DNA from 4 places in the Nanhaiella sioensis genome. Region 1 is predicted to be linked to each of the others. Evidence: predicted binding sites of a transcription regulator. Region 1 holds the regulator's gene; each other region holds the start of a gene.
The links. The regulator LexA, encoded in region 1, represses DNA repair genes until DNA is damaged. The targets are predictions, from matches to a motif close to CGAACATATGTTCG.

Region 1 (4,858 bases):
AAGGCTGAAATTTCCCACCTGACAGTGATTATGAGCATGATCATCTCTAGTGAAGATTCTTTCAGTTATAGACTTTGCATTCGTTAAAGCTTTTACTTGAATATCGTGCATTTTTAGCGGTATAAAATGATCTTCTGACCCTGTTAATATTAATACATCTTGTGTAACGTGTCCTGATTTTAAATGTGCAGCATTGAATTCTAATAATGCCATGCCACCATCTAACGGAGTATCAGTTTTAGTAATATACATTAAATTATCGGTTCCCCATTTTTCTTGCGGCATCATCTTCATTTTTACATCAGCCATCCAATACATTAATTTAGGATGTTTGAAAAGCCATAAAGCAAACTTCTCAATAATAGGTGGGGGGATTTTCATGTAGTCGTAGGCTATACTAAGAGCAATCACTCGTTTAATTCGCTGTTCATGCGCAGCTGCTCTGAAGCAAAGCCAGCCACCCATGGACACACCTAATAAGGTTACGTCATTTAACTTAAAGTAATCTAGAACGGCTTTTGTTGGTTTTTCCCATTCATAACTTAGTGCTAAGCCAGATTTTTTTAAGGCACCACCTTGCCCTGGACCTTCAAATAATATGACCTCATAGTTTAAATGTGCAAAATAGCTTGCCATTGAGTATAGCTCTTCCATAAATGAATCAAATCCACCATGAATGACAATTGTTCCTCTGGCATTTTTATTGTTAGAAGGTAGTCTCATTGCAGGTAAGTATACATTTTCATAGGGTATGTTATAACGTTCAATATCATGTTCAACAAACAGGTCATTATAAAACATTTCAATGAATGTATCATACAGTCTTAATTTATCTGGGTCATTCGGATGAGTAAAAAATTCTGCAGCCCTGTAATAAAATGTTCCATTCATTATGCGTTTTTCATCAATAGCTTTTTCAGCCTGCTTTATCATTTCCTCCTTCCAATCTTCTAACTTTTTTATTCTGGTAGCTGCATCCACCATGTCTTCTTTTCGTGTGTATCCCATTGAATACCACCGATTCATTTGATAGTCTATAATTTTTGTTTTATGAAAATCATGGTATCCTACAGGATAATCAAATTGGGCCATATAATAACTCTCCTTTTCAAATTAAGCTCGTTATTTTGAAAAATAATTGAATGCAGAAAGGAATCATTACTTCAACGATGCACAGATGTAGCATATACCTTACTCCAAATTATCAGTTAGTCAGGTAGAGACATAAATCTTCACCTACTTTGCTGATGTCAACATGTGATGGTTAAGATCATTATTGATCTGTCAGGCCATTTTTAAGGAAATCAATTAAGTGGTTTAGACTTGACTCATAGTGATCAGGCTTTGACATATCCGCTACATCCACAATATTAGTGAACAAGAAACCAATTAATGATTGGACGAATTCCAGTGGTAGTGTCTGCCTAATTTCACCTTTGTTATAGGATGCTTCAATGAGCTTGTTCATTTGGTCATTATCCTGAAAATTATGCCTTGTCAACGCCTTTTCGTATATGGGAGTTCCTTTTTCTTTAATAAAGCTGTTTGCAAAACGATTAATATCTGGATATTCATTGGAAAATTGCATTCCAATTCGGATTTGTGTTTTAAATATCGAAAAAATGTCTTTGGAATAATCACTTGGATTCATAACCTTGGCAAGGAATAGTTGCTTTTTTTGAATCAACATGTCTATGAGATTTAAGTAAAGATCTTCCTTGTTGTTAAAATGGTAGTAAAATGAGCCCTTACTCATATTCGCTGTCTTCAAAATATGATTTAATGAGGCTTTGTCATAGCCTTTTTCCACAAATTCATTTAATGCTGCTTGCATTAACGCATCTGAATGTTCGAATTCTTTATTAAATCCTCGCGTCAATTACATCATCTCCTACAAGTTTTTAATCTTAATCGTTAGCTCTGTTCGTAAACTTTGTTGTTATAGTTCTTTATCCTGAAGATAAAGAATACCGTCATTTTATATGAGAATAGATGGCACGAAATCTAGCTGTATTCGTGTTTATTAGTGCAAAAAAACACGCTATGCTGAAATAGCCTGATAGTTAATGCTGCTTGCTTATTATACATATTAGACCGAATGGTCTAGACCGTCAAGTCTAATCTCAGGATAACAAGCATAAAATTGGTGACATAGTGGGGGATATGAGAAAAAGTGACTAAGAAAATCATTGAATGATAAATTTAAACTAAAGATTTTTTGCTTGAATTTTGTTTTTTTACTAAAAATGGACAGTATTATGAGTTTTATAGGAGCTTAGAAAAGGTGTCTTGAACGTTAGATATATACGTGTGTATATCTTAAAAGTAAAAACAGCAACCATTGTGAAAATAGCCAATCAAAATGAATTCTGAGGGAGCTTACAATATGACAAAAAAATCCTTAGCTCAGAGGTTCTAAGCTAAGGATTGGATTATAATATGAGATCGTATGAATACATTAAAAAGCATTGTGGACTGCTAACCTGTATGTTAATCTATCTGATTGGAACAACGTTTTAAAAGAGACTGTTTGTCAAAGAATAGATCATACATTCGTTATGTACAATAGTGTTTAATGGATGGTACGATACACCCCGATTACTTTTCCTAATATAGCTACATTACGAAGAATAATAGGTTCTAAAGTTGAGTTTTCTGGCTGAAGTCTTATGTAGTCTTTTTCTTTAAAAAATCTTTTTACTGTTGCCTCGTCATCCTCTGTCATTGCAACAACGATATCTCCATTTGAAGCAGTTTGTTGTTGCCGAACAATGACGTGATCCCCATCTAATATACCGGCCTCAATCATGCTATCTCCCATTACTTCAAGCATAAATACATTTTCGTCAGGGGATACAAGTTTATCAGGAAGAGGGAAGTATTCTTCAACATTTTCAATTGCTGTTATTGGTTGACCAGCTGTTACCTTTCCTATGATCGGTACATTCATGACGTTATTTTTTGGGATTACATCAGCAGGATCTAAATCTAATATCTCAATTGCTCTAGGTTTAGTTGGGTCTCTGCGGATTAGTCCCTTACTTTCTAAACGAGATAAATGACCATGAACTGTTGAGCTTGAAGCTAGCCCTACCGCTTCTCCAATTTCTCTAACAGAAGGTGGATATCCCTTTGATTGTACTTCTTGTTTTATGAAATCTAGTATGTCTTGTTGCCTTTTCGATAATTTTGCCATCGTTAGCACCTCATTATAATAATCTTTTCTATTGTTAGCATGTATACCCGTTCATAACATTAAAAAATTAAGATCATCTATTAATACTGTAAGGATATACTAGAAAGATTTTACTTTCATTCATTATAGCACGACTTGTTATGTATAACAAACGTAAGTTCGTAAAAATGTTGACATAAAACATTTGTTCGTATACAATAACTAAAAACGAACATGTATTCTGTTAATCAGGGGGACTTATTATGAAACAATCTAAAATTTACTATATCTTGTTTTTTACTGTTTTTATCGGCTTTGCTTTTGCACTAATTACTTCTTATAAGGATATCGAGAAAAATGATTATATTACTATTAAAGTAGAAGATGGAGATACACTTTGGGATATTGCGTCCGAGTATAGTAACAGTCACGATTTATCAATCAATGACTTTATCAGTTGGGTAGAGGATGTAAATCAAATAGCTCCTGATAGAATTTTTTATGGTGATGAAATTTATATTCCAGTGTTAAAATCAGAAGGTAATAAAATGTATGATACTTATGCAGTTAACAATTAATCGGAGGTAGAAATGGAAAAAGCAATAATATATTGTCGTGTTAGTACAAATAAACAAACACAGGAGACATCATTAACACGACAAAAGGCAGAATTACTCCAGCTTGCAAACAGTTACCATTTTGATGTGAAGAAAGTGGTTGTAGAAAGGGCAAGCGGATATGACATGGATAGAGATGGCATTTATGAGCTATTGAATGAAATTAAAGAACAGCATATCGATGCCCTTTTAATACAAGATGAGACGAGGCTAGGTAGGGGTAATGCAAGAATAGCTTTGCTGCATTTTATTTTAAAGGAAAGAGTTAAAATATACACAGTTCATCATCATGGAGAGTTACAATTGTCAGAAGCTGATTCCATGATGTTGGAAATTGTTAGCATTGTTGAGGAATATCAACGAAAAATACATAATTTAAAAATTAAACGGGGAATGAAACGAGCTATCGAAGAAGGATATAGACCTGAGAGGAATTTAAAAAACATCCATGTAAGCTCAGGTAGAGAAAGAAAGGAAATACCTATTGAGGAAATTATAAGGTTACGCCAAAATAATCTCACGTTTTCAGATATAGCGGCAACATTACGTGGTCTTGGATTTGATGTGTCAAAAGCAACGGTACATCGACGTTATAAAGAATATATGCATAATAATTTAGAGTAGATGGCTAACAATAGAATGAACGAATGCTGTAGTATACAAGTTACAATTGTATACTTATATTACGTTGTTATTGAAAGGCACTTTTCGTAAGCTTTGTTACTATTATTATGACATTAGTACCAAGAAAAGTGGCTTTACATGTTAGTCATCATTGTAGAGAAGAATAGATGCCACAATCTGCAGTTGAGTCTAAATATAAAAACAATCATCAATGCGAAAACAGCCTTTCGAAACTTGGTAGCTATTATAATAAAGGAATAGACAGTAAGACGGAGTTTTGAATGGGTCCCCAAAATTATAAGTAGAGAAGGTACGACAAAAGCTAGATGTATACGTGATTAATTCTTAGTCTGAAAAGCAACAGTCTGTATGAAAATAGGCTATTAAAATGACACTATTGGCAATATCATTGTATTCAACTAAAGTGGAAGGTTAAAACGTA
Region 2 (4,858 bases), 2.6 Mb from region 1:
ACGGTATTCTCGTAAAAGGTGGTGTTTTCTTAGAGCAATTAGGGAAAATTGAGTCCATCGCATTTGATAAAACTGGTACGTTAACAAAAGGACAGCCTCACGTAGAAACAATTATCGAATATGATAGCAATTTGTTAAACATTGCAGGAGCTGTTGAAAGTAAATCTTCACATCCATTAGCAAAAGCGATCATGAAAAAGGTAGCAGAAAAAGAAATAGCTTACGTTGAAGCAGATGACATAGAAACGGCCACTGGCCGCGGAGTCATTGCGAAAATTAGTGATAAAACTTATTTTGTCGGTAATGAAAAAAGCATGCCTCACATACACTTTGATGAAAAAATACAGTTAGATATTGATCGCCTAAAGAGCGAAGGGCTCACACTAGTTATCGTCGCTGATCAACATCATGTGTTAGGAATCTTTGGTATATCTGACGAAATACGTGAGGAAAGTAAACATGTTATGGAAGAGCTTCACAAAAAGGGTATAAAACATACCATTATGCTTACAGGGGATCACGGAAAAACAGCTGAAAAGGTAGCAGGAATAGTAGGCGTAACAGATTTTTATGCAAACCTTCTTCCAGAGGAAAAAGTCGATAAAATAAGAAATATACATGACCATGGAAAAGTAGCGATGATTGGTGATGGTATAAATGATGCACCTGCTCTAGCGGTCGCTGATCTTGGCATAGCGATGGGAAAAGGAACAGATAGTGCGATTGAAACGGCTGATATTGTTTTAATGCAAGACCATCTAGGTAAACTACCAAGCGCTGTATCCATTGCGAAAAAGGTGAATAGAACGATCAAACTCAATATCACTTTAGCACTAGGATTAAAAGTCATTGCCTTATTATTAACAATCCCTGGCTGGCTTACTTTATGGATTGCCATTCTAGCAGACATGGGCGCCACAATCCTCGTGACACTCATCAGCTTAACAATTATGCTAGAAAAATAAGGGGTCTGACACCCGCTGCGTTAATGAGTTGGAGCAGTTAGGGTCAGACCCTATAGCTTTGCTTACGTATTGATTAGTAGTAAGTATCTTCTTTGCGGAAATAAAAATAGCTCCTATTGTAGAGATGAGACCATAATTATCCCTAATTTTTTAGAAATGTCTAGCTCAAAAAAGTTGCTATTATACAATAAATACCATACTGTTGGATGAGAAAATGAAGCTTTTTCTTAAGTGTAAATAACAATTTATTAATGTTTACTTTTCCCTGTGCGTGCCAAGTTTTCTTTAAAACTCTACATAATGCCATTCTACGATAAATAACAGAAACCTCTAAAAAATATACGAGCTATACCACGAGTGCAAAACTGTTAATTTCATTTTCATCCATTTCAATCCTTTATTAATAAAAAAATGTTGTTTCGTACTAACATATAAACACGTATACATCTATCGTTGATGTTATTAAAATTATTGGTCTCATAGGAATAATAGCAATAAAGTTTACGAAAAGTGCCCTGTTATTTTCTTTCTTTTAAGTAATGGGGTTTGTTAAAAAATCGAATATAAGTTCGTATTTTTGTTTAATTAATGATAAAATATGGTACAATGATAATACAACTTTTACGGGATTGGAGGCTTTCATCAAAAATGGATCAGTTCGAGTTAGTCTCAGCTTTTAAACCGTCTGGTGACCAGCCACAGGCAATTACTGAAATTGTAGACGGTATTAAACAAAAGAAAAAGCATCAAACATTATTAGGGGCAACTGGTACGGGAAAAACGTTTACGATCTCTAATGTAATTAAGGAAGTTAATAAACCTACTTTAATTATTGCTCATAATAAAACGCTTGCAGGACAGCTATATAGTGAGTTTAAAGAGTTTTTTCCTAATAATGCTGTAGAATATTTTGTTAGTTATTATGACTATTATCAACCTGAAGCGTATGTTCCACAAACGGATACTTTTATTGAAAAGGATGCCAGTATAAACGATGAAATTGATAAGCTGCGTCACTCAGCAACTTCTTCATTGCTAGAACGGAAAGACGTTATTATTATTGCGAGCGTATCATGCATTTATGGTCTAGGTTCCCCAGAGGAATATAGCGAGCTCGTCGTATCATTACGTGTTGGAATGGAAATTGAGCGTGATCAAATGCTTAGAAAACTCGTCGATGTTCAATATGATAGAAATGATATTGACTTTAAGAGAGGAACGTTTCGCGTACGTGGAGACGTAGTTGAAATCTTTCCTGCATCACGAGACGAGCATTGTATACGTATTGAGTTTTTTGGAGATGAAATTGATCGTATACGTGAAGTCGACGCTTTAACAGGAGAAATTATCGGTGAACGTGAACACGTGGCTATTTTTCCTGCATCTCATTTCGTAACACGAGAAGAAAAAATGCAAATTGCCATGAAAAATATTGAACAAGAGCTTGAAGAGCGTTTGAAAGAGCTTCGTGACAATGACAAATTACTTGAAGCTCAAAGAATAGAGCAACGTACTAGATATGACCTGGAAATGATGAGGGAAATGGGTTTTTGTTCTGGTATTGAAAATTATTCGCGTCATTTAACACTCCGGGAAGCGGGATCTACACCATATACGTTGATCGATTATTTTCCTGATGATTTTCTAATTGTTATTGACGAATCACATGTGTCATTACCACAAATTCGAGGAATGTTTAACGGTGATAAAGCTCGAAAACAGATGCTCGTAGATCATGGTTTTAGGTTGCCATCAGCATTAGATAATCGCCCTTTACGTTTTGAAGAGTTTGAGGAGCATGTAAACCAAATAGTCTATGTATCGGCGACACCTGGTCCGTATGAGTTAGAGCATTCCCCTGAAATGGTTCAACAGATCATTCGTCCAACAGGGCTTTTAGATCCATTAATTGATGTGCGTCCAATTGAAGGACAAATCGATGACCTAATCGGGGAAATTCAAGTGCGTATAGCGCGGAAGGAACGCGTGCTAGTTACAACATTGACAAAGAAAATGTCAGAGGACTTAACAGATTACCTCAAAGAAATAGGTATAAAGGTTACATATCTTCACTCAGAGATTAAAACGCTCGAACGAATAGAGATTATACGTGATCTCCGACTCGGTAAATTTGATGTCCTCGTTGGTATCAATTTATTAAGGGAAGGTTTAGATATACCGGAAGTTTCTCTAGTTACTATTTTAGACGCCGATAAAGAGGGATTCTTAAGATCGGAAAGGTCGCTTATCCAGACAATGGGAAGGGCTGCACGTAATGAAAATGGAAGAGTCATTATGTATGCTGATCATGTGACCAACTCAATGGATATTGCAATCAAAGAGACGAAGCGGCGCCGTGAAATACAAGAAGCTCATAATAAAAAGCATGGCATTACGCCAAAAACAATAAGAAAAGAAGTTCGAGATGTCATACAGGCAACTTATGCAGCGGAAAATCAAGAAACTTACGAAACAAACAAGCCAAAAGTAACAATGACCAAAAAAGAACGAGAAAAGCTAATTGCAGATATGGAAAAAGAAATGAAGGTTGCTGCAAAAGCGCTCCACTTCGAACGTGCAGCTGAACTGCGTGACATATTGATCGAGTTAAAAGCGGAAGGATGAAAATAAGAGCATGGTAAAGGATAAAATCATTGTCAAAGGAGCTAGAGCTCATAATCTAAAAGACATCGACGTCACAATACCAAGAGACCAGCTTGTTGTCTTAACTGGTCTTTCTGGTTCAGGTAAATCTTCGTTAGCATTTGATACGATTTATGCGGAAGGCCAACGGCGCTATGTTGAATCATTATCAGCATATGCACGTCAATTCTTAGGGCAAATGGACAAACCTGATGTCGATGCAATCGATGGGCTTTCTCCGGCCATATCGATAGACCAAAAAACAACAAGTCGTAACCCTCGTTCAACAGTCGGTACAGTTACTGAAATATATGATTATTTAAGGCTATTATATGCTCGTGTAGGTCGTCCGGTATGTCCTAATCATCATATAGAAATTACATCTCAAACGATAGAGCAGATGGTTGATCGCATTTTGCAATACCCTGAGAGAACGAAAATGCAAGTTCTTGCTCCAATCGTTTCTGGGCGTAAAGGGACACATGTGAAAACTTTTGAGGAAATTAAAAAGCAAGGTTATGTTCGTGTTCGTGTTGATGGGGAAATGACCGAGCTTACAGAAGATATAACATTAGAAAAAAACAAAAAGCACTCAATTGAAGTCGTCATCGATCGGATTGTCATCAAGAATGGCATTGCTTCAAGGCTATCAGATTCACTAGAAACGGCTTTGAAGTTAGGTGAAGGTAAAGTAATCATTGACGTAATAGGCGAAGAGGAGCTGTTATTTAGTGAGCTTCACGCATGCCCGCATTGTGGATTTTCAATAGGGGAATTGGAGCCGAGAATGTTTTCATTCAACAGTCCATTTGGAGCGTGTCCAAGTTGTGATGGACTAGGTACCAAGCTTGAAGTAGATCTTAATTTAGTCATTCCTAATTGGGATCTATCATTACTAGAACATGCTATTGCTCCGTGGGAACCACAAAGCTCTCAATACTACCCTCAATTGTTAAAGGCTGTTTGTGATCATTACGGAATAGATATGAATGTACCTGTAAAGGACATACCAAAGCATTTGTTTGAGAAAGTATTGTATGGTAGTGGGAATGACGAGATCTATTTCCGTTATGAAAATGACTTTGGACAAGTGCGCGAAAATCATATTATTTTTGAAGGGGTCATACCTAATATTGAGCGGAGATATCGTGAAACGAGCTCGGATTATATTCGTGAGCAAATGGAAAAGTATATGGCACAGCAGTCTTGCCCAACATGTAAAAGCTATCGCTTAAAGAAAGAGAGTTTAG
Region 3 (4,858 bases), 3.6 Mb from region 1:
TGGATATATCCAGATCTTTTTATCGTTTCATTTTCTTCACCTAAGTAAAAATCTATTAATATAGTGCGATCTTCAATGTCATATATGCTATGCCATAACGTTCGTGTAGGACATTGTGATTCTCTTAAGTGAGAATGGTCATGAAAAGAGACTTGTTGATTTACATTTTTTATAAAATTTATGGAGTAAGGAGCTTTATTTCTCTTGATATTTTCTTTTATATTACAGAACCGATTATACATAGATAATCGATCATCAGTATCGGGAAATTGTGACTCGGATTGAAACTTGTACAATGGGAAATTAGTTACTACTTGGGGATGGTTCTTATCACCATCAAAAGTAAATTCTTTATTACGTCCGTGAGATTGTTCCCAAACAAATGAGTTGCCATGTTTATCAGCGATGAGGAAGTGCAAGGGATAGAGAGTATAATAGTGTTTATTCATATGCAATGCTTTCTTTGCCTCTTCAATATTGGCACATGTATCTAATAACAGTCTTAGTATTTGTAGTTCATTCAAACCAACTTGAGGCTGATAGGTTGGTTCAATAGGGTAATGAGTAATCGCATCATCATCAGCTAATAACGTAACAACAAGACCTTCTGAGTTTATTCCATCAAGTACTCCACTAAGCATTTCATATCCCGACACACATAAAGAAGAATAGCCTTCGTCTGGATGCAGCTCAAGAATGTAAGGATTTGCAAAAGCTGGTTTTTCGTCATCAGCTGGTATTCCCCCAGTTATAGTTCCAGTTGCAAAGTCGAAGTTACGACTTACGACTGGACTTCCATTTTGTGTAGTTGTTGGAGGGTAAAATACAACTGAACAGCCAGGTAATCCAGACGAATAAACGAAGGAAGAAAAATCATAGCTATTGTCTTCAACGTTTACATTACTGAAATAATCAGTCGCTCCTTGTATTCGGTCAAGTAAGATAGGATAATTATTTTTAAAATATTCTAGCTGATATTTGTATTTGGTAGTTGCGGGGTAAGGTAGGGCACGATGATTATTATACGCAATCTCAGCTAGCTTCTTTCCAATATCAAAATTTGAACCTTTTATCTTTACATGACGAACTTCCATAAACTCATTTGGACTTCTTGTAATTACTTTTTCCTCGAAAAACATGACTATCCCTCCAGTTAAATATGATGTAATTTTTTTCATAAAGGTGATTGTTACTAAAACAATTTACATGCAGATAACTAAAATTCATGTTATCTTTTATTCTTTATAACGCTGACAATCTTATAAAACCACTTCTTATACCGCCCACTCCGTTTAGTGTAATTAACACACCTAGCAACACAGTAGAGGAACACACCAGTACTTTTTCATTAATTCTGTTACCTAAACGACTAATGATGACTGAACCAATGATACTTCCAAGTTCGATAACACTGCTAATTTTATTCATTGAGGGTACTATCGTAAATATTCTTGGAATTTACTGGTGCAAAAAGGAGCAACGCCTGTGGAATAAGTGCCTTCCATATAACCCCATCGGGCGGATCGATAATTGTTACACGAATCCCATTTAAAAATTGGAAATAAGATGTTGCTACGATTTCAGGATTCAACGTATGTAGCTCACCTTGTTTTTGTCCTTCTATAATGATTGGCTTCAGTGCGTCGATGACGTCATGGAAAAAAGAATCTAATTGCTCGAATAATTTTGGAAATCTTTCATGTTGCCCTAATACATACTGAACTAAGCGTAAATGGGTTTCCTTTTGAGAAAAGGTAATAACATGCTCTTTAACCATTTGTTTAAGATGTTCTAAGGGGGAGTGATCTTTGTTAGTTTGATATAAAAACAGCGCCTTCATTTCATCTAACGGTTCTAATACCGCGGCCTCAAAAAGTTGCTCCTTATTTGAAAAATAAGTAAATACAGTTCCGAAACTCACTTCCGAAGCTTTGGCGACAGCTGCAATTGTTGTTTCTGAATAGCCATTTTTCGAGAAGAGGGTGATAGCTGCATGTAAAATTCTTTGTCTTTTTTCTTCCCGTAGTTGTTCCTTTTTAGATATTTGTTTAGACATAATTAGACCTCGCATTCAATGATTGATTAATCAATCAAAATTATAACATGTATACTTTAGTAATAAAAGAAGAAATTGTAAAAAAACATGTAGAATAAATCCCTTTATGAAAGGGTATTTTCACATTAATTGTTTCATTAGGCTGTTTTCGTATAGAATGTGGTTTTTCGTACTAACGGATAAAACTAGTTTTCGTGGCATGTTTTCTCCACTAAAAACTATACACATCAGTTACTCAAATTAAGTGAAAAAAGTAACAAAGTTTAAACAAAGTGTCTTCTGAAATATCTAACAATAGTGCTTTTCGAACAATAAAACACCTTCATGAGTGGCTACAGTGTTTGTCACCAAACATTGGGGATCTTAGCATTTCTTATTGGAAACAATTTGTAATTGATAACGAACGTATATTCGGTTAAGATGTTGAATATAATAATACGAACGTATATTCTTTTAGGGGTGTTATATTTGATCGATTATAGCAAAATGCCTCACCATAACATCTTATGTATTGATATGAAAAGCTTTTTTGCAAGTTGTGCAGCAGTACTGCTGAATTTAGATCCACTGACATGCTACTTAGCGGTTGTTGGTGATACAGAAAGACAGGGGAGTGTTGTTTTAGCAGCTTCACCACGCTTGAAGAAGGAATTTGGTATTAGAACAGGGTCACGTTTATTTGAAATCCCTAAGGACCCGCGAATTGTAATCGTCAATCCAAAGATGCGCACATACTTACGTATATCAATGGAACTTACTAAGTTATTTCAGCGCTATGTGCCGGGAGAAGCAGTTCATACGTATAGCGTTGATGAGAGTTTTTTACAAGTGGATGGTACTGAGAAGCTATGGGGTGATGCAGAAACGACAGCTCAAAAACTAAAAGAAGATATAGAGAGAGAATATGAAGTTCCGTGTGCAATTGGTATAGGACCAAATATGCTTATGGCAAAACTATGCTTGGATTTAGAGGCAAAAAAAACAGGGATTGCTCGATGGACGTATGATGATGTGGAAACAAAGCTTTGGCCGCTTTCACCACTTAGTCAAATGTGGGGAATTGGTGGGAAAATGGAAAAAAGATTAAACAGGATAGGAATATTCTCAGTAGGGCAGCTTGCTAATTATTCCCTCAAACTACTTGAACAAAAGTTTGGCATTATGGGAAATCAGCTATATTATCACGCGTGGGGTGTTGATTTTTCAGAGCTTGGTGCACCCTTTTTGCAAGGACAAATTAGCTTTGGAAAAAGTCAAATTTTATTACGAGATTATCCAAATCCGACAGATGTAAAGCGAGTAATATTAGAAATGTGTGAGGAGGTGGCAAGAAGAACTCGCACAGCTAAAAAGGTCGGAAGAACGGTTAGTCTTGGTATTGGATATAGTAAAGATGAATTTGGCGGCGGATTTTATCGTTCAAAAACAATGGAAGAACCAACAAATATTACAATGGATATTTACAATGTTTGTATTGAGCTATTTCAAAAGCATTATACAAATAAAACAGTACGAAAAATCTCTATTGCACTGTCTAATATTGAGGATGATCTAAATATGCAACTATCGCTGTTTGAAATGAATAAACCGAAGCAGCAAGCACTCGGCTACTGTATGGATGAAATCAGGAGGAAATACGGCTCAAATGCAATTTTGCGAGCAGTTTCATATACGGATGCGGGGACGGCACGTCACCGCAGCACACTAGTAGGAGGCCATAAGCAATAGGAAAAGCGGAAGTGCCTTGGTCATCTCCGACAAGCCCTAGAAGCATTGCAAATGAAGGCGTTCTTTGCCTTTAGGTGTAATGGTGAAGTGACTCGAGGGACTAGGAGGCGCAGCTGGACAATAGGAAAAGCGGAAGTGTCTTGGTCATCTCCGACAAGCCCTGGAAGCATTACAAATGAAGGCGTTCTTTGCCTTTGGGTGTAATGGTGAAGTGACTCGAGGAGATAGGCACTGTAGCTAGCCAAAAAGAAAAGCGGAAGTGCCTGCAATTCGCCATGTGGAAAACGGTGGAATAATGCCTTCAATAACGGATTAGCTCATAAAGAATTTAGGAATGAAAAAAAGGAGAGTGATAAAAGTGATTCGAGACCGTGGAACAATTAAATGGGTATCAATGATGCTCCCTGAACATACAAAGCTGTTAAGGGAGTTAGAAAAAAAACAGCAGAGAGCTTCAAAGCCGTTGTTAGATGAGCAACGACTAGAAGAGTTGAATGAAATGATTCATATCGGTATAGCTGGAAATCAAACATTATCTTTTTCCTATTATCAAAATCATGCGATAAATACTGTTGAAGGTAATATTCATTTTATAGACCACATTAATAAAACCGTACGCATCATGGATAGGGTTGAAAAAATCCATGATGTACAGTTTGTTAATATTGTAGACATTCAGCCTTTGTAAATGAAAAATACTAAAAAAGAACGTATAGAAAAAATCTTCGAGGATAAACGAAAAATAGTTCTATAAGGGATATGGAACTAAACTAATTGAGGTGTAAAAGGTATACTTCTACCCTCTTCGGAGCTTTGCATCGCTAACTCAATAATGCGGATAGTATTACATGCTTGCTCACCGGTTACGATTAGTGGCAAGTCATTTACAATTGCATCATAAATATTGTTGTAGAAATTCATGTAATTTCCCTTTATTGTTTCAATTTTTCCTTTGTAATGCAGGTCATTAAGATCAGTGTTTAGGGTGCCCCAATGATCTTCCTTTTCTATTCCATACATCATATTTGTAGGCATCATGCCATTTTTTAATTGTTCCTCTTGTGGGTCCATCTC
Region 4 (4,858 bases), on a different contig from region 1:
CATCATAAATAGGACGTTCTTCGTATCTTACACCATCCTCATTCACATATACCTCACCATTCACATACATAGTAATAGTATCGTCTCCATTGTTAACCAATTTCAAATTCACTGTATCTCCATCTTCAATAGATGAATCATATGAAGAAATCCAATATTCATCTTGTTCTCCAGATTCTTTCCAACCCGTGTTAAGGAAGACTTTATACCCAATTGGAGTTCTTGAAATTCCTGCCTCAACCTTAGCTGCACCTATACCTAAATACCAGTTAACATAACCTGTATTGACATCAACATTACTAGAAAGCTTGATGTCAGCCGTAATTCCTGTATAACTTTTGTTATTGGTAATGACTTTTACAGCACCTTGTGATGCTGCAAAACTTGTCCCAGAAAACATTGTCATTACCATTAACAGCAAACCTACAAAAATTAAGAGTGTTTTCTTTCCTGATCTTACTACTGATTGAATCATATTTACCCCTCCTAAATTTTTTTAATACATATGTAAGACGAATAAAATCATTTTTTGTCGCACTTTTCCGAAAAAAAAGATAGAATAAATGTAGATATTGAAAAACAGACCATATATTACCACTGATATTATAGTTTTTAGTGGAAAAGAAGGTGGCGATACAATGTTTGTAGAAGATAAAACTAATGAAGTTCTTCATTTATACGATGTTTATAGTAATCGAGTTTTAAAGTTTATTTATATGATCACTAATGATTATCATAAAGCTGAAGACTTGACACATGATACGTTTCTTAAAGTAAGTAACTCATTGCACAAAATTAATAATAAGGAAAAAATAGAAACGTGGATTTTTCAAGTTGCGCATAACACAACCATCGATTATATAAGGAGAAACAAATTTAATATCCTTGAACATCTTAAATTACATGTACGTGAAAAAGAGGTTACCCCTTCAACAGAAAGCATTATGATCATTAATGAAAATTTTAAAGAATTGTATAATGCTCTACGCAAACTAAAACCCACTTACCGCGAAGTTATTGTTCTTAGAAAAATAGAAGAATTATCCATAAAAGAAACTGGTGAAATTTTAGGATGGTCTGACAGCAAGGTTAAGTCAACCTTATCTAGAGCACTGAAGGCATTGCATAAAGAATTAACGGAAGGAGGGTTTGTATATGAGAAATTATCCTAAACAATATCAGTTTAATCAGTTTAAAAATCTGGATAAAAACATACATTGGGATTCACAAAAACAATTAGAGTTAAGACAAAAAATAGAGAAGACTATTAATAAAGAAAGCAAAAAGGACAAACTAATATTTAAACTACTCCCTATGGCTGGAGTGGCTACTGCACTTTGTATTGTCGGTATATTGTTAGCCTCACAGTTTGAAGAAAACTTAAAGAATTCAGGAAGTGCGTCTGCTCCTGTGGAGGAAATGGCTGAAGCTGTATTTAGTACGGAAGAAACACTTAATGGCAGCTCGGCTTTACATTACGTAAATATAGATGTCACTGTAGGATCAGAATGCAATTTTTATTTAAATAATCTACATGGTAGTTACAACTATAAATATAAAGTTTATGCTCCTGATGGAAGGTTGGTTGGAGAATCTATAACTGCAGATACTCAAGAGAGGTTATTTGCAGCTGATCTAAGTAAATATGGTTCAGGTCTATATAAAATAAAGGTTTATACTCAAGCAGGTAATATTGGAGGGAAATATCAATTACGAGTAAGAAACTATTAGATGAGATGAAAATCGTTTGTAATAAATTCTTGGGGTGAGTTAGGGTTAACTTGTACTAGTTTATTAGATCAGTTAATTCAACCAATGATTAGTGAGACGATTAGTTCCATTTCTTCAGAATGAAAAAGTGGAACTTTTCTACAATTATATAATTCTCTAATAGAAGGTTGGAGTTATTTGTTAATTAACAGCCCCCACTTAAATCTAAATTAGCGTGAATCAAGGTGGGGGTGAGGGGGACATTTTCTTACTTTGGTCTATTTCCATTCATTCAATTCAGGTGATGAACTACATCTAACTTGTTACAGGAATATGCCGTTATCCTAGACCTAATAATAGTTAGAAAACAATACATTATTACAAGTGAAAAAGTGGAAAAAGGAATTGAAAAATGTAGATAACATTAAGTGAAATAATATTTCTTAATCCTATAAACCATAGCTGGTCTTTAAAAAACGAATACAAAAAACAACTCTTGAATAATATAAAATACATCACGAATGACGACCACGAAAAAACAGCCCTGCAGAGCATGTGGAGCTGTTATATTATTTGTATGTTTATAATATCCTCAAATTTAATTCTGTGAACTTCCTCAAATTTATCCATTACTCTGATATGTTTATTGAGCTGATCTACAAAATGAATATATCCCATGCACGGTTTAAACGCACCATCCTCAAAATACGTCATTGTTACTTCTTGTGTAAACTCCATAGTTTCTAGGATTATAGTGTTAATTTCCTCTATTTCATGCTCATCTAATACAAACTTTTGCACCTTATAATAATCAGCCTTAGCTTCTTTCATCATCTTAAACTATTCCTCTGTCCTTCAAACGTATCACTCCTTTACAATAGTATATACGAAAATACGTTCGATTAATTCATTGTATTAGAATATGTAATCGCTTATAATGTAATTAAAGGTGATGCTTGGAATGCGAGGCTTATTAAAAAGAGCGAAATTCACACAAGTATTATTAGATATTATTTATATAGATCAAAAAGGAACAATCACACAAAGAGCCATTAGAATAATAGACAGTATTTAGAATTATATGTATTACAGAATTTTTGATCAAATATACACTCCCTGACCACACCATGTGATTGACAGAGGGTGTATATTTCTGTTATTTGGGAAGGAATCTAGCAAAAAACAAGTTGAGTTTATAGTGAATCTTTTTAATAGGCAGGAAGCACTCCGTTTCCTGCCATGTTGAGTTTACTCATAATAAATTATATTACTCTGTCTCTAAAAGGCAGTATGCCTTAGCTTTCTCAACTCTAGAGGAGCTTGTAGGTGTTACACCAATTGCAACACCTTTTGGTGGGCTTACACTTACCGATACTGATAGTGAATCACTTTTAAAACCATGAGCGTAGACTGTCTCAGTTTTTCCGTCCTCTCCAAACTGTCCTTTATCATACCATCCAGTATAAACTGCCATATTAACAAGTTTAATATATGCGTACCTAGCAGGTGCATACATATAAACTTCATCAATGTTATATGCAATTGAATTTGTATCAGTACCATCAGCATTTTTGTCCAAATCACTTTCATCTTTAGTTTCAGTGAAAGAACCATCTACATTTTCATATGTAGCATCTATAAATCTTTCACTATCATTATTTTGTGGACCTATTGACCATGCTAAGATAGCCACATCAGGATCCCCATCAGAATCATTGGTATCGACTGCACCACCTTGATGATGCTCATCGCCAAAGTTATGCTGTGCAAAAATATAATGCCTTCTGTTTCTTGTTGTTTTGTTTGGGTCTGTAATATTATAACTTATGATACTTGATGTAACATAAGTGTAATACTCAGTGCGATAATCTCCTATTTCCGTTCCTGCTGCATAGATTAATGAACTAGTATCCATATTTTTATCGTCTTTAGAGGGATCTACTATATATATTTTTTCTTTTTTAAGTTTCTTAAAATCTTTTATTTTTAATTTTTCCCCATTCTTATCTACAAATTTTCTTTCTATTGAAATAGAACCTAATTCCCAATCATAACCATTAGAAAGTGCAACAGTTTTTGCTTCTTCAATCTTATCGTGATCTAGTTCAATTTCAATAGTTTTATTAGTTAGGTATTCTTCATTATTTTGTAAATCTTGAGGATTAAACTTTATTTTATTATCTTTTCTGTACTTTTTAATGTCATCTTTTGTAAGGATTATTTGCTCTACGAAAATATCATCATCACTATCTTTATTATTTTTTTCTAGTGCAGTTTGATTCGCATATGAATTTGCCGGGTTGAATGTAATTATTACAGCTAATAGCAAAATTAGTAATTTAATTATTCTCTTCATAATTAACACCTCATGTTTTAGTATATTTGATTGGATACAAAAATCTTTCTATCTGTTGACTTAAACATTTTGATAACCTGAAGTGAAAATAAAGGTAGCTCGCATTTCTAGTTAGCTTATCATTTAAATCTCCTCCTTAAATTAAATTGTACATATAAGACGAATAAGTTCATTTTTGGTCGCAACTTTTTTGAGTAAATTGTAATAATTTTAAATAATGAGTCAATTTCACTATGTTATTGTTTGGGTTGGGTGAAGTGTTTATAGTAGAAAAGGCTGATTAATGGTTATTATATCTGTGTTAAGATTTAAGAAAATTGACTAGGGGGTGATTGGAGCGCTTCATATTTATAATAAGAGGACAAAGTACATAAGCCCCACAAAGTATTTTCCAATCAATAATTTTACACGTATAACATGTAGTCCATTTAAAAAGTATATTATTTTATTTAATCACTACAGAAACTATATTATTTGTATACATATATTAGAAAAATAGTTTTGAGGATTTTACATTAATAGAACTAAAGGGGGTATCGCCAACATTTCGGAAATTTTGTACGCTAAGCCTATTTTTATCATAAAAAAACCGATACCTGTACGCTAACGCTAAGGGATCGACTTTTTATGATACTTATTCCACTAATGTACCGTGATTGAAAAAGACTTCTACTGCTTTTAGCTTTAAGATTCTATGAGTGAAGGAAACCCAGCCCTAGACCATAACCATAATGGGGTATGTACATCTATTGGTGCTAATCCTGTGCCTTTAAGTGCCACTTCCCAAGCATT

Region 2: a site for LexA is predicted at 1,524-1,537, ahead of uvrB (excinuclease ABC subunit UvrB). Genes of this name have one in related genera too.
Region 3: a site for LexA is predicted at 2,457-2,470, ahead of V1503_RS16580 (Y-family DNA polymerase). Genes of this name have one in related genera too.
Region 4: a site for LexA is predicted at 2,598-2,611, ahead of V1503_RS24000 (YolD-like family protein). Genes of this name have one in related genera too.

The regions. Positions count from the first base shown of each region.
Region 1 covers NZ_JBKAEG010000001.1:13,028-17,885, reverse strand. The annotation lists gene V1503_RS00095 (alpha/beta fold hydrolase) at 1-1,092, opposite strand, end outside; gene V1503_RS00090 (TetR/AcrR family transcriptional regulator) at 1,274-1,879, opposite strand; gene lexA (transcriptional repressor LexA) at 2,573-3,196, opposite strand; gene yneA (cell division suppressor protein YneA) at 3,439-3,753, shown strand; gene V1503_RS00075 (YneB family resolvase-like protein) at 3,766-4,416, shown strand.
Region 2 covers NZ_JBKAEG010000001.1:2,627,292-2,632,149, forward strand. The annotation lists gene V1503_RS12130 (heavy metal translocating P-type ATPase) at 1-965, shown strand, start outside; gene uvrB (excinuclease ABC subunit UvrB) at 1,614-3,590, shown strand; gene uvrA (excinuclease ABC subunit UvrA) at 3,601-4,858, shown strand, end outside.
Region 3 covers NZ_JBKAEG010000001.1:3,576,101-3,580,958, forward strand. The annotation lists gene V1503_RS16565 (C45 family autoproteolytic acyltransferase/hydrolase) at 1-1,139, opposite strand, end outside; gene V1503_RS16570 (hypothetical protein) at 1,243-1,428, opposite strand; gene V1503_RS16575 (TetR/AcrR family transcriptional regulator) at 1,421-2,056, opposite strand; gene V1503_RS16580 (Y-family DNA polymerase) at 2,525-3,784, shown strand; gene V1503_RS16585 (YolD-like family protein) at 4,143-4,472, shown strand; gene V1503_RS16590 (oxidoreductase) at 4,550-4,858, opposite strand, start outside.
Region 4 covers NZ_JBKAEG010000002.1:135,089-139,946, reverse strand. The annotation lists gene V1503_RS24015 (hypothetical protein) at 1-472, opposite strand, end outside; gene V1503_RS24010 (RNA polymerase sigma factor) at 639-1,172, shown strand; gene V1503_RS24005 (hypothetical protein) at 1,156-1,731, shown strand; gene V1503_RS24000 (YolD-like family protein) at 2,275-2,544, opposite strand; gene V1503_RS23995 (hypothetical protein) at 2,978-4,066, opposite strand; gene V1503_RS23990 (hypothetical protein) at 4,751-4,858, opposite strand, start outside.